DNA from 2 places in the Methylophilus sp. TWE2 genome. Region 1 is predicted to be linked to the other one. Evidence: predicted binding sites of a transcription regulator. Region 1 holds the regulator's gene; the other holds the start of a gene.
What was found. The regulator sigma-54, encoded in region 1, starts transcription at its own class of promoters, with help from an activator protein. The targets are predictions, from matches to a motif close to TGGCACNNTTCCTGCT.
Positions count from the first base shown of each region.

Region 1 (7,636 bases):
CACTTGACGGCCACTCTCTTCATCTTCCAGCAACCCCAGGACATGAGGCCCGAGCACGATCCCAATCATGAAGTAAGCCAGCATGGCAGGTAAGCCGAGGATACGGAACAGGCCGACGGCAAATACCGAACTGGTGAGTAGCAATAGTAAATGGATCAGGGAATCAAACATGCAATTGTTCTAAGCACTTATGTCAGGCCACAAACACATGCCAGCCTGTAAATCATTGATAGAGGTAGTCAAGGATATATTCTGAAACAGACTTGTTTCAAGTGGATGCATCCTGCCACAAAACACTATTTTATGCAAAAAATGTGCCTGGCAACAAAAAAACCGTAAAAAAATGGCCTTTTGCTTTCTTGCCAAGGGACTCACTTGTTATACTAACCCGCCATGAACAGAGCAAACGATGGTGTCCACCTTGTGAAAAGCGCTGACATCGTGACACGTGCACGAGGCATACTGTTACACGAAGCCGATGAAATACGCCAACTGGCAGACCGCTTGGGCAGCGCGTTTGAAGCAGCAGTGCATATGATCCTTGATTGCCGCGGCCGCGTGGTAGTAACAGGCATGGGAAAGTCCGGTCATATTGGTGGCAAAATTGCTGCCACACTGGCGAGTACCGGCACACCTGCTTTTTTCATGCATCCGGCCGAGGCCAGTCATGGTGACTTGGGCATGATTACCTCTGAGGATGTCGTCATTGCCTTGTCGAACTCCGGCGAAAGCGACGAAATTATCAACATTCTTCCAGCCATCCGTCGTATAGGTGCCCGCATTCTGAGCATTACCGGTAGCGAAAGCTCTACCTTGTCACGCGAATCCGAGGTGCATTTAAGTGCTGCTGTCAGCCATGAAGCCTGCCCACTCGGCCTCGCACCGACAGCGAGCACCACCGCAGCATTGGCGTTAGGTGACGCGCTTGCACTCTGTGTACTTGATTTGCGTGCATTCACTGCAGAGGACTTTGCACGCTCACATCCTGGCGGAAGCCTGGGTCGTAGACTACTGGTCAGGATTAAAGATGTAATGCGCACCGGTAATGCGGTTCCCTGGGTGAACGAACAAGCCACAGTGCAGGATGCCATTACGCAAATCTCCAGCAAAGGCATGGGATTTACTGCTATTGTGGATCACCAGCATCATCCGATCGGCATTTTTACGGATGGGGATTTACGCCGCTTGTTTATGCAAGGCAAGAGCAATACCCAGACTGCCATTACTTCAGTCATGAATACCCACCCCCGCTTGTTAGGGACGCAACAAATGGCAGTGGATGCAGTTAATCTGATGGAGCAATATAAAATTAACGGTTTTTTGGCAGTGGACGAGCAACAACAATTGATAGGTGCGTTTAATATGCACGACTTACTGAAGGCGAAAGTCGTTTAGGCCAGCTGGTCTCCTGGAATTCACGCATGCTTAAACACCCTATTTTATTGCCAATTGCGTTAATGCTGTTTTTAGCGCTACTGACATTCTGGATCAATCAGACTGTCCAGGAGCAGGGCCTCAGCATTAGCCGCTTGAACCGTCATGACCCTGACTATATGTTGCATAACTTTGTCAGCACACGAACCAATGCGACGGGCAATACCAAATATGTGCTGGCCGCGATAGAAATGCGTCACTTTCCGGACAATGATTACACAGAACTGAAACGCCCGCGTTTCACCCAGTTCGGTTTGGACAAGCCATACACACAAATTTATGGCCAGCGTGGAAAGATTTCCGCCAATGGTAAACTGGTAGAGTTTAACAAGCAGGTGAAAGTGATCCGTCAAGGCACCGCCGAAAAGGGTGAAATGCAGCTCCACACTGAACAGTTAACCATGGAACCCGATACCGAAGTCGCTTATACCGACTTACCGGTCAAGATTTATCAAAAACCGGCAACCGTCATTACCGGTACCGGCCTGCGCTTTGATAACAAGGCACAGACCACGCAATTATTTAACCGGGTGCACGTGCATTATGAGCGTGCACCTGACGCAGCCAAAGCTGCAACCCCGACAAAACCTGCCGAAAAAATAGGTAATCGGAAAGAAATAGGAAACCGTAAGGGTCGTTGATTCTGGAGAAATGAGTTGAATACGCACAAGCCATTATTTTATGTCAGCTGTTTGGCCTTATGGACATTACTACATTGGTCAACCAGCGTATTGGCTGAAGAATCGGACCGTGACCAGCCTATTGAGCTGGAGGCTGACACGGTGACTGTGAATGACGCCAAGAAAATCAGTGTTTACACCGGCAATGTCATCCTCAACCAAGGCACCTTGCAGATCAAGGCTGACAAAATGATTGTGCGAGAAGACCAGGATGGATTCCAGCACAGCACCTGCACGGGTAACCCAACCACCTTCAAGCAAAAGCGCACGGGCAAGGATGAGTGGATGCAAGGCAGTGGCCAGCGTATTGAATACAACGCCCGCATGGACAAGGTACAACTTTATACCAATGCCTGGGTCAAACGCGGTGAAGATATCGTGACTGGCGACTACATCAGCTATGACGCCAATGCTGAATATGCTGAAGTGATCGGTGGCACCAAAGCCAACCCGAATGGCACCGCAGGTAGCCGCGTCAAGGCAACCATCCAGCCGAAAAACAAAACCACCCCGCCAGTGATTGATAACAAACCCAATTCGCAGCAAGGCCTGCGCATGAACCGTTCACTGCAACTCAAAGTTGAGCCGGTACCCGGCGATGCTGGCAGCGAACCTAAGAAAGAGCAACCGTAAAGACCTGGCCCATGCAGACAAGCGCTTTATCAGAACATAATCATTTACACGTCAGTCGCCTAAAAAAAGCCTATCAGGGCCGTACAGTAGTGAAAAACACGACGTTGGAGCTTCACAGTGGCGAAGTCATTGGTTTGCTGGGCCCCAATGGTGCTGGTAAAACCACCAGCTTTTACATGATTGTCGGACTTGTGGCCCTGGACGACGGTGAAATCAGCCTGAATGGGGCCGATGTCAGCCACGCGCCCATGCATGAGCGCGCACGCATGGGACTCGCTTATTTACCGCAAGAGGCCTCCATCTTCCGTAAAATGTCGGTCACCGACAATATTATGTCCATTCTGGAAACGCGTCCCTATAACGACGAAGAGCGTGAGGCAAGGCTGGAATCATTACTGGACCAGCTGCATATCCAGCATATCCGCAACAGCCAGGCCGTGAGCTTGTCTGGCGGTGAGCGCCGTCGTGTGGAAATCGCGCGATGCCTGGCCACGGACCCGAAATTCATCCTGCTAGACGAGCCCTTTGCCGGGATTGACCCAATTGCAGTGATTGAGATCCAGAAAATCATCCGCTACCTGAGCAGCCAGAATATTGGCATCTTGATCACTGACCATAATGTACGCGAAACTCTGGACATTTGCGATCGCGCATATATCGTCAATGAAGGCGCCGTGTTTGCGGCTGGCACACCCGACGAAATCATCCAGAATGAAGGTGTTCGTGAAGTTTACCTGGGTAAGAACTTTAGGTTGTAATTTGTTATGAAGCAAAACCTGCAATTACGCATTTCACAAAACCTGGCACTGACTCCGCAGCTACAACAGTCTATCCGTCTGTTACAGTTATCCACATTGGAGCTCAGCCAGGAGCTGGAAACCATTCTTCAGGAAAACCCGTTGCTGGAGATGGCCGATGGAGAAGAAGGCGAGTTTGAGGACAATTCAGCAACCCCTACCGAAGCTATCGAATCAGTCCATGCAGACGATGCCAACTCGTTTGACCTGGCCACCCAGCAAGAAATTACTGCACCTGCCGAGACGCTGCGCGAAGACTTACATGATGAACTTGGCAGCAATGAAGGCGAACTGGCCAATCTCAGCGAAGAATTCAACCCTCCCGAATTTGAAGATAATTACGAAGAGTTTGGCAGCACCAGCAACTGGGATGAGGCAGGCCGCAACAACCTTGATGATGAGGATAGTGATTTTTCGCGGCAGGATGCCAGCAATATCAGCCTGCGCGAGCATTTACTGGACCAGATTCAACTGGCGCATCTGTCACAGCGTGACATGACGCTGGTCAAGTTGCTGCTCGACAGCATAAATGACGACGGCTACCTTGAGCAAGACTTGCAGGAAATTGTTGAACACCTGCCGCTTGAGCTCGAAGTTGAGCTGCTTGAACTTGAGACCGCACTCAAACTGATACAGAACCTGGACCCGGTAGGTGTCGGAGCCCGTGACTTGCGGGAATGCCTGTTATTGCAACTGCAACACTTGCCGTCAGAAACGCCTTATTTACGTACGGCCATGGCACTCGCAAAAGATCATTTGGCCCTGCTGGCCAATAAAGACTTTGTCAAATTGCGCAAACTGCTCAGTTGCGATGAAACCGCACTGAAAGGAGCGCAACAACTCATTCGCCAGCAAAACCCCAAACCTGGCAGCGAATTTGCCACCTTTAGTCACGACCACTTTATCCAGCATGATGTGGTAGTCAAAAAAATCAAAGGTATCTGGGTCGCATCGCTCAACGATGGCGTGATTCCCAAACTGCGTATCAACCAACTGTATGCTGACATCCTCAAACGCAACCGCGAAAGCTCAGGCCAGTATCTGCAAAGCCAGATGCAGGAAGCAAAATGGATGATCAAAAATATCCAGCAGCGCTTCTCCACCATTCTGCGCGTGTCGCAAGCGATTGTAGACCGTCAGCGCAACTTCTTTGAGCATGGCGACATTGCCATGCGGCCATTGGTGCTTCGTGAAATTGCCGAAGAGCTAGATTTGCATGAAAGCACTGTTTCACGAGTCACCACGCATAAATATATGCTCACACCGCGTGGCGTTTACGAGCTCAAATATTTCTTTGGCAGTTCGGTGGCAACTGATGCGGGCGGCTCTTGCTCGGCGACGGCCATCCGCGCCTTGATCAAACAAATGGTGGCAGAAGAAAACCCGAAAAAACCGCTCTCGGATAACCAGATTACAGATACCTTGGCTCAACAAGGCATTGTGGTCGCGCGGCGTACCATTGCCAAATACCGTGAGTCTTTGAATATTCCGCCCGCCAATTTACGCAAATCGCTTTAAACAAAAAGGCCGCAGATGCGGCCTTTTTTTATTGCTCGAGCGTCTTTATTTAATCGTGATTTTTGCAAACTTGCGCTTGCCCACTTGGGCGACCACCGTCACACCTTTAGACAATGGTAGATTCTTGTCTTCAACCTTGACGCTATCCAGCTTGACGCCGCCCTGCTGTATTGCACGCATTGCTTCACTGGTGCTTTCTACCAGCCCCGCCTGCTTCAATAACTGGCTAATGCCTATACTGTCAGTCTCGATAATGACTTCTACCTCTGGCACATCATCTGGGATACCACCTTTGGCACGTGTCTGAAAATCCTGCAAGGCTTTTTCAGCTGCAGCCTGACCATGAAAACGCGCCACGACTTCCTGTGCAAACCCCACCTTGATATTGCGTGGATTTTCACCAGCCGCTACTTGGGCCTTCCATTGTGCAATGTTTTCCAATGAGGCGAAGGACAACAAATCGATATAACGCCACATCAACTCATCCGAAATGGACATGATCTTGGCAAAAATCGTTTCCGGGGCTTCACTAATGCCGATATAGTTACCCAGTGATTTGGACATCTTGTTAACGCCATCCAACCCTTCGAGCAAGGGCATCATGAGGACACATTGCTGTGACTGACCAGCCTGCTTTTGCAACTCGCGTCCCATCAGCAGGTTGAATTTCTGGTCGGTGCCACCTAACTCCAAATCCGCTTGCAAGGCAACCGAGTCATAGCCTTGCAACAAGGGATACAGGAACTCATGAATCGCAATCGGCTGATTACCTTTAAAGCGCTTGGAGAAGTCATCACGCTCCAGCATACGCGCCACGGTATGGCTGGCTGCCAGCTTGATCATGCCAGCTGCGCCCAGTTCGCTTAACCATTTGGAGTTGAAGACGATCTCGGTTTTGGCAGGATCCAGGATTTTAAATACCTGTTCGGCATAGGTATCGGCATTGAGCTTCACCTGCTCAACCGTTAACGGCGGGCGCGTGGCGCTTTTGCCAGTGGGGTCACCAATCATGCCCGTGAAGTCACCAATCAGGAATAAAATCTGGTGTCCCAGATCCTGCAACTGGCGCAATTTGTTAATCAGCACCGTATGCCCCAAATGCAAGTCTGGTGCGGTCGGGTCAAAACCTGCCTTCACGCGAAGTGGCTTGCCTGTTTTCAGTTTTTCCACCAGCTCTTGTTCGATCAGCAGCTCGTCTGCCCCGCGCTTGATAATCGCCAGCGCTTGCACGATTTCCGGACTTAAAACTTCGACGGCTGAGGATTGGGTTACGTCTGTCATAAGGATTTTCTGCAACGTGCTCGAGGCACGCTTTGATATCAAGTTAAAGCGCCTATTTTAACGTAATCCCGCGCTTTTCTGTATGCCAGCCAACGTCAGTGTTAAACTTATGTCTATGAATCCTCCTGCATTACCCACTTCCTCCCGCCTGTTTATTGGCCTGATGTCCGGCACCAGTCTGGATGGGGTAGATGCGGTTGTCGTCTCGCAGCAGGGTGAACTTGTGAAGCAAAAAGGACAATATTTCGCGCCCTATCCGGTGGACCTCAAGCAATCATTGCTTGATTTGCATACGCCAGCACAGCATGAATTACACCAAGCGGCGATCATCGCCAACCGCCTGGCTGATCTTTACGCACAAGCGGTGAATGGCTTATTGTCTGCATCCAACCTGACAGCCGGCGAAATTACTGCAATAGGCTGCCACGGACAAACCGTACGTCACTGCCCTGATTTAACAGCAGGACAAGCCTATACCCTGCAGCTGGGCAACCATGCCCGTCTGGCCGAATTGACCGGGATTACGGTCGTAGGTGATTTCCGTAGCCGCGACATTGCTGCAGGCGGTCAAGGCGCGCCGCTGGTCCCCGCATTTCACCAGGCCATCTTTGCTGCACCTGATAAACACCGCGTGATTGTCAATATAGGCGGCATTGCTAACCTCAGTGATTTACCTGTGAATGGCAAAGTGACCGGCTTTGACTCCGGCCCGGGCAACCTGCTGATGGATGCCTGGACATTACAGCATACCGGCAACAGTTATGATGCCAGTGGCGCGTGGGCAGTGAGAGGGGAACTCAATCCCAGCCTACTGCAGTCCCTATTATCCGACCCTTATTTTGCACAATCCATCCCAAAAAGTACGGGGCGTGACTTATTTAATCAGGCGTGGCTAGCGCAACATCTGGCCATGCACTCTGACACCCCCCAAAATATCGCACGCACCTTGCTGGAGCTCACTGCCGTGACCATTGCGCAGGCCTTGCAGCAATATTGTCCCGGCGCAGAAGAAGTGTACGTTTGTGGTGGGGGCGCACATAATCTGGCCTTGATAGACAGGTTACAAGCGCTGTGTGGGCTTTCGATACAGCGCACCGATGTGTTGGGTGTGGATGCAGACTGGGTGGAAGCCGTTGCCTTTGCATGGCTGGCGCAACGTTGCATAGATCACTTGCCGGGGAATCTGCCAGCGGTCACCGGTGCGGCAGGGCCACGCATATTAGGGGCTATTTACCCCGGATAGGCCTGACACACTAAAGCAGTGCAAGTGCACTCACTGTTTGATTTAAACTG
Region 1 covers NZ_CP012020.1:2,814,701-2,822,336, forward strand. The annotation lists gene ACJ67_RS13290 (cation:proton antiporter) at 1-171, opposite strand, end outside; gene ACJ67_RS13295 (KpsF/GutQ family sugar-phosphate isomerase) at 535-1,395, shown strand; gene lptC (LPS export ABC transporter periplasmic protein LptC) at 1,422-2,075, shown strand; gene lptA (lipopolysaccharide transport periplasmic protein LptA) at 2,091-2,747, shown strand; gene lptB (LPS export ABC transporter ATP-binding protein) at 2,759-3,505, shown strand; gene ACJ67_RS13315 (RNA polymerase factor sigma-54) at 3,512-5,062, shown strand; gene tyrS (tyrosine--tRNA ligase) at 5,108-6,343, opposite strand; gene ACJ67_RS13325 (anhydro-N-acetylmuramic acid kinase) at 6,459-7,586, shown strand.

Region 2 (7,636 bases), 630 kb from region 1:
CGAAATCTTGATCCAGCAATTGCACCGGATTGGCTGCCAGACGGTGGCTTTGTGGCCGCCCACCCCACAGCTGCCCAAAGACACCGAGCTGGTGATTTTTTTGCTGGATGCCGAAGCAAGCGCGAAAAAGAAATTGCCCTGGCTGACGCCGGATTCGGCGATTCCATTAATCGGTGTCCTCGATTATGAAAACCCGACCACGCTGGAGACAGCCACCGCGCTGGGTTGCCATGGCATGCTGGTCCGGCCACTGCAAGCCAAAGGCTTGCTCTCCACTATCATCCTGACCATGCATCATTGCCAGCAATTAAAAACCTTGCGCAAACGTAACCAGCGCCTGGAGGAAAAGTTGCAAGCGGCGGGCGAAATCAGTGCGGCACAAGCCATGTTGGCGCATGCGCGCGGAATCAGTGCAACCGAGGCTTACAAAGTCCTGCGCGAGCAGGCCATGCTCAAGCGCGTGACGGTGGAAGACATTGCACGTGCGCTGCTACAAACCGACGGTCTATTGTCCAATCCAGCCAAACACCGTTAGAATGCACGCCCTTGCATGGCCGCTGCCGGTCCTGCGCACAGTTTTTGCTTGAATTAGCCTGATGATGACCGACATTTCCCCCGCACAAACCATTACCCTGGCCAAAATCAGGCATATCGAGGAGCTCGAGCGTCTGGATAGCTGCATTGCGTTTGTCGAAAAAATTGGCCAGTTGATCCACCAGTTACAAATCGAGCGCGGCGCCAGTTGCCTATTCATCGCCTCTGGGGGCCAGCGTTTTTCTGCAGAGCGCGCAGAGATTGTGGCGCAGAACCAATCCATCGAAACCGTCTTCACGGCCGCTTTACAGCAACATCTGGACAGGAACAGCCGCGCCGATGCCAAGCAACTGACGCTGATCTCCTGGATATTGCTGGGCCTGGACCAGCTCACCACACTGCGGCATCAAATCACACTGCTCAATATCTCGTTTGCCGATAGCATCGAATCATTCAACCGCCTGATAGGTAGCCTGATTGCGCTGATATTCGAGATCACCGACAGCTCAGTCAACAGCAAGATCTCTACCTGCCTGCTGACCCTGTATAACCTGATCCAGGGCAAGGAATTTGCCGGTCAGGAACGTGCGGTGGGTGCCTATTTATTTGGCTCTGGCAGCTTGCAATTGCCACATCAACAAAAGTTGTTTGAACTGATTGCGCAGCAGGAACGGCACTTTGAACTGGTATGCCAGTTTGGCAGCAAAGAGCTGTGTGAGGCCTGGCAACAGTGGCAAGCCAGTGACTGGCAGCTGCAACATGCTAAGTACCGCGCCAAGCTGACCAGCGCGCGCGACCAACAAACCCTGACCCCCAGCCATGCCGACCTCTGGTTTGACTTATGCAGCCGCCGCCTGAGCGAGATGTGGCAGATTCAGTGCCAGCTGGTCGACACTATGCATGAACTGCTGGCCGGACTCACCCGCCAGGCCAAACAAGATTACGAGCAAACCCGCCAGTACCTGCAAACCATACAGGCCAGTCCGCAAGCCAACCTGAACAGTACCTTTTTCAACCTGGCGATTCCTGTTGAAAATGCCTTGAATTTTCAGGCACATGACACGTCGCAGACCTACCCCATGGCATCGATGATCGCTTTACTCCAACACCAGTCACGGCAAATTGCCGACATGGAAACCGAGTTATCAGACACCAAAAAGGCATTGACCGAGCGCAAATTGATTGAGCGTGCCAAAGGCTTGCTCATGAGTACGCTTGGAGTCACCGAAATGGAGGCTTACAAGACCTTACGCAGTACAGCCATGGAGCAGAACCGCAAGGTGATTGATATCGCAGAAAACATCCTTGCCAGCCATCGGCAACCCGGCTGAATGCTTGTCAAGATGGTGCGCTTGCACTTATGTGGTGCGCTCCAGGCAAGATAACTCGCGTGGCTTGGCGAGCAAAAACAGTCTTTAACAGCCGGATTTAAGCGATCCAGCCATCTGGCACGACAATTGCATTCATGACATTCCAGTAGGTGACCATGCGGGGTCTCAGGCGTCAAGAGGAGTGTCAACGGCGATACGCTCTCTAATATCAAGCCAGACCACCGCATAAGCACTGATGGACAAAGGCGTCCTGCCTGAAGATGAACTCTTCAGGCAGGACGCCTTTTTTATTTTGTTTCAGCGTGATATTAGAGAAAGTATGAGGTATTCGATGTCTTATTTAGCTCCCTCAGAGTTTGTATCCAAAATGGTAGATGCCGGAGAGTCAAAGATTTACATGTCTACACGTGACACCGTGATACGTGCTTATATGGCTGGGGCCATCTTGGCTTTAGCGGCAGTGTTTGCCGTCAGTATTGCGATTGCCACGGAATCCCATTTAATTGGTTCCATTTGTTTCCCTGTTGGTTTTTCCATGCTTTATCTGATGGGGTTTGATTTGTTAACAGGCGTGTTTGTGTTAACACCATTGGCTTGGCTAGATAAACGTCCAGGCGTGACCTGGAATCAAATCCTGAGAAACTGGGGATTGGTGTTTTTGGGTAATTTTGCTGGCGCATTAACCGTGGCGGCGATGATGTCTTTTATTTTCACCTATGGCTACAACACAGATGGAGGTGCTATTGCGACCAAAGTAGCGGGCATTGGTGAAGCACGTACTTTAGGTTACGCAAAATATGGCATGGATGGCTGGTTTACCATTTTCATTCGCGGCATGTTATGTAACTGGATGGTCTCCATGGGCGTCGTAGGGGCCATGATCTCAACTTCAGTGAGTGGCAAAGTGATTGCCATGTGGATGCCTATTTTCCTCTTCTTCTTTATGGGGTTTGAGCACTCAGTCGTGAATATGTTCTTGTTTCCATTCGGTTTGATTATGGGCGGCAATTTTTCTATTGCTGACTACTTTATTTGGAATGAAATTCCAACTGCTTTAGGCAACATGGTGGGCGGTTTAGCCTTTACTGGTTTAACCCTTTATACAACCCATGTCAGAACAAAAGCAAAACGTACCCTTTAATGAACGCAATAAGCCACCTCAGCCATGATGGCTGAGGTTTACTTCAGGGCTTTTTATAAAATGATTAGGAGTAAGCAATGACACGCAATGAAGTCACCGAACTGATTATTACGCAAAAACTCAAATTGAATCTCACCTGGAAGCAATTGGCAGACGCGATTGGTCTGAGTAAAGAATGGACAACCGCGGCGCTCATGGGACAAATGACGCTCAGCGCAGAGCAAGCCAGCACCATAGGCAGCATGCTACAACTACCGCCTGACGCCATCACGCAATTACAAGTCGTGCCTTATAAGGGTTCATTGCCCACGGCTGTGCCAACGGACCCTTTAATTTATCGCTTTTATGAATTAATCAGTGTCTATGGCACCACGTTTAAGGCCTTGATTCACGAAGAGTTTGGTGACGGCATCATGAGTGCGATTGATTTCAATATGGAGATTAAACGCGAAGCTGATCCTAAAGGTGACCGTGTCAACATCACCATGAGCGGTAAGTTCCTGCCTTATAAATCCTATTAATCCGTCGCATCCATCTAAAGCAGCTTTATTGTATGCAAAAGCAACTGATTGTCGATAAGGGTGCCTGCTCAAAGGCAGGACGCAAACAAGTCAATCAGGATGCCGAAGGTGGACGCGTTCCCGAAGCGCCTGCGCTGAGCAGCAAAGGCGCTGCCTTTGCCATTGCAGATGGCATCAGCAGCAGCGATGTCAGCGATCAAGCCAGCCGAATCGCCATCACGAGGTTTCTTGAGGACTATTACCACACCCCCATCGAATGGTCAGTCAAGTCTTCAGTGCAGCATGTGTTGCTGGCGATTAATTCATGGCTAAATGCACAGACTTTCCGCAGCCCACATCGTTTTGATAAAAACAAAGGGTTTGTTTGTACATTTAGTGCGCTGGTTATTAAGTCGCGCATGGTGCATATTTTTCACCTGGGCGACACCCGCGTTTACCGTGTCAGAGCTGGTCATTTAGAGCAACTGACAGAAGACCATCGCTTCTGGGGCGAGGAAAATCGCAGTTACCTGGCACGTGCCCTGGGCATGAGCCCGCATCTGGAAATTGACTATACAAGCCATGAAGTAACAGTCGGTGACGTCTATCTATTGATGTCTGATGGTGTCTATGATCACTTAAAAAGTGATGACATCCTGACACTGCTTAACTCAGAGACTGACTTGGCCCAGGTGAGCCAGCAATGGGTGGCGCTGGCACACGAGCGCGGCAGTGCCGACAACCTGACCGCCATCGCCGTCCGCTTGCTACAACTGCCCGACCATGATGTGGCATCGCTGTATCAGGCCTTAAGCGCTTTGCCACTGCCCCCTGCCCTTGAAGAAGGTAAGCAGTTTGAGGGTTACCATATCCTGCGTGTACTGCATCAAAGTCACCGCAGTCAGGTCTACCTTGCCCGCGACATACCCACGGGCAGTCAGGTCGTGCTGAAAGTGCCGGCCACGGATTTAGCGGCCTCTGCCGAAACGCTGGAAAGATTTTATCTGGAGGAGTGGATCGGCCGCCGCATCCAGCACCGGCATGTGTTGCGCCCTTTCGCTTCTGAAAGACAGCGGCAGTCTCTTTACAGTGTGATGGAGTATGTGCCAGGGCAGACCCTGCAGCAGTGGATGCTGGATCATCCGCAACCCTCGCTGGAGATGGTCAGGCACATTGTAGAGCAGCTTGCCAATGCACTAGCAGCGTTTCATCGTCTGGAAATGGTCTACCAGGACCTGCAACCGGCCAACATCCTGATTGATGAGGATGGCAAAATCACGCTGATCGACTTTGGTGCAGTCAGCGTGGCAGGATTGGATGAAATGTACAGCCACACACAGACATGGGGGCTGTTGGGCAGCGTGCAATATTCTGCGCCAGAGCAGTTTATCGGCCAGCCTGGCAGTGTGCAAAGTGATTTATTTGCATTGGGATGTATTACCTATCAGTTACTGACCGGAAAACTGCCCTATGGCACCGAGGTCGCCAAAATTAAGCACGGTGATGACCGCTTGCGTTTGTATTACCGCGATATCCGCTACGAACAACCGGATTTTCCGGCCTGGATGGATCAGGCCATTGCACGCGCTGTACACCCCTATGCGGAAAAACGCTACCCCAGCCTGTCTGAGTTCGTGTTCGACTTACGTACACCCAACCCTGCATTTAACCGCCACAGCCATCCTGCGTTGCTGCAAAGACATCCACTGGCGTTCTGGCGCGGCTTGAGTTTTTTGCTGGCCTGCGTGGTTTTTGTGCTGTTGGGCATGCTGGCCAACCAGCAGCAGGCCGAGCGCGCCAATCTTGAGCAAGCCGCACAAAAGCAGTGCGATTCAACCCACCGCCCGCTTGCCTGCCAAGCCAAATAAATAAAAATACTTATATATATCATGTAGTTAATTTTAAATTTCAAGCTGGCACACCACTTGCTTTAAGACAAGCAAGAGTCAAACTCTTAACTGCCAGGGACCTGTCAACGGAGACATGCCCATCAATAGCAGCTGATATATAGATTAGTAAGTAACCCGGACAAAGGCGTCCTGAGTGCAAACAAAACACCGTTTGCACTCAGGACGCCTTTTTGTTTTTGCGTTTCCAGTTAATTTCACTTTACCAGGGAGAAAACATGAGTAGTTTTGACAAGAAAACCGCAGTCGAGACGACTGTCGTTCAGGCCACATCCGTAGACCAAACGCGCCGCCAATTTTTCCGCCAAGCCATTGCGGGCGCTGTCGGTGCTGCCGCAATGATGAACATGGTGCCGCCTGTCATTCGCAGCCAGGCTTGGGCCGCAGGCTCTGATGCGCCAGAAATCACAGAAGTCAAAGTGGGCTTTATTCCATTGACTGACTGTGCACCGATTATCGTCGCCGCCCAGATGGGTTTTGATAAAAAATACGGCATCAAGATTGTCCCTTCCAAAGAAGCCTCCTGGGCTGGCGTACGTGACAAGCTGGCGAATGGTGAGTTGCACGCTGCCCACGTGTTATACGGCCTGATTTATGGGGTGCAGATGGGTATCGGTGGTCAGCAAAAAGACATGAGTATCCTGATGACGCTGAACCATAACGGCCAGGGCATCACACTGGCAAACCAGCTCAAGGAAAAAGGCGTGACCAGCGGCGGCACATTAAAACGCCTGCTCGATAACGAAAACCGTGACTTTACCTTTGCCCAGACCTTCCCGACAGGCACGCACGCCATGTGGCTGTATTACTGGCTGGCCAACTATGGTATTAACCCGATGCAGGACGTAAAAACCATCGTGGTGCCTCCGCCACAAATGGTGGCAAACATGCGTATTGGCAATATGGACGGTTACTGCGTGGGCGAACCCTGGAATGCGCGTGCCATTTATGACAAGGTCGGCTACACCGTGGCCACCACACAAGATATCTGGGTAGACCACCCTGAAAAAGTCCTGGGTACGACTGCTGACTTTATTGCCAAAAACCCCAACACGGCCCTGGCGCTCACCAAGGCCATCCTCGAAGCTTCGCGCTATATCGACGCGACCAAGAACCGCGCTGAAGTGGCCAAACTGATTTCCGGCAAAGCCTACGTCAACGCACCGGAAGAAGTGATTGAAGGCCGCTTCCTCGGCCACTACGACAATGGCATCGGCAAAAAATGGGAAGACCCAAACTACATGAAGTTCTTTAACGATGGCAAGGTCAGCTTCCCTTACCTGTCTGACGGCATGTGGTTCCTCACCCAGCATAAACGTTGGGGCTTGCTGAAGTCCGATCCTGACTACCTGGGCATCGCCAAAAAAGTGAACCGTATTGATATCTACACTGAAGCTGCTAAATCACTGGGCATTAGCGTACCGACAGACGTCATGCGTAGCAGCAAGCTGATCGATGGCGTGGTGTGGGATGGCAAGGATCCTAAAGCCTACGCCAACAGTTTCAAGGTTAAAGCTTAACTTTAGAGGAGAGTCACCATGAGTGTCGTCAGCTTTAACAAGGAAAAGACTATGCAAACAAGCGAGCCAACTGTGAAAACAGTGCCTGCTAAACCAGTTGTTGCTGTGGTTAAACCTCTCTCAACCACAGCGACAGCAGCCGCCCCGCTTTTGCAGAAACGTGGAGCATGGGCGGCAACCGCCAAACGCGTATTTGAATGGCTGTTGCCGCCTGTGACTGGCTTGCTGATATTTGCTGCCATCTGGGCCACGGTGTCTGCGCTCACACAAGGCTTGCCGGGCCCAGTCAAGACCTGGCAATCAGCCGTTGAGTTGTTCAGTGATCCGTTTTACATCAACAACCCGAATGATATGGGCATCGGCTGGAACATCCTTAACTCACTCAAACGGGTCGCCACCGGTTTTGCTTTGGCAGCCGTTGTCGGTATCCCGATGGGGTTTGTGATAGGCCGTTATGCGTTTATGTCGAGAATGGCTGCGCCTATCATCAGCTTGCTGAAACCAGTCTCGCCACTGGCCTGGTTACCGATTGGCCTGCTTGTTTTCAAGGCAGCTAACCCTGCTGCGATCTGGGTTATTTTCATCACTGCCGTGTGGCCCATGATCATCAACACTGCCGTCGGTGTCAGCAAGGTGCCACAAGACTATATGAATGTCGCCAAGGTGCTCAATTTATCTGAGTGGAAAATCGTCACCAAAATCC
Region 2 covers NZ_CP012020.1:2,184,388-2,192,023, forward strand. The annotation lists gene ACJ67_RS10295 (ANTAR domain-containing response regulator) at 1-535, shown strand, start outside; gene ACJ67_RS10300 (nitrate regulatory protein) at 597-1,865, shown strand; gene ACJ67_RS10305 (formate/nitrite transporter family protein) at 2,197-3,006, shown strand; gene cynS (cyanase) at 3,084-3,527, shown strand; gene ACJ67_RS10315 (bifunctional protein-serine/threonine kinase/phosphatase) at 3,560-5,374, shown strand; gene ACJ67_RS10320 (CmpA/NrtA family ABC transporter substrate-binding protein) at 5,632-6,933, shown strand; gene ntrB (nitrate ABC transporter permease) at 6,952-7,636, shown strand, end outside.
Region 2: ACJ67_RS10320 (CmpA/NrtA family ABC transporter substrate-binding protein) is a predicted target of sigma-54. The motif match lies at 5,421-5,436, and genes of this name have one in related genera.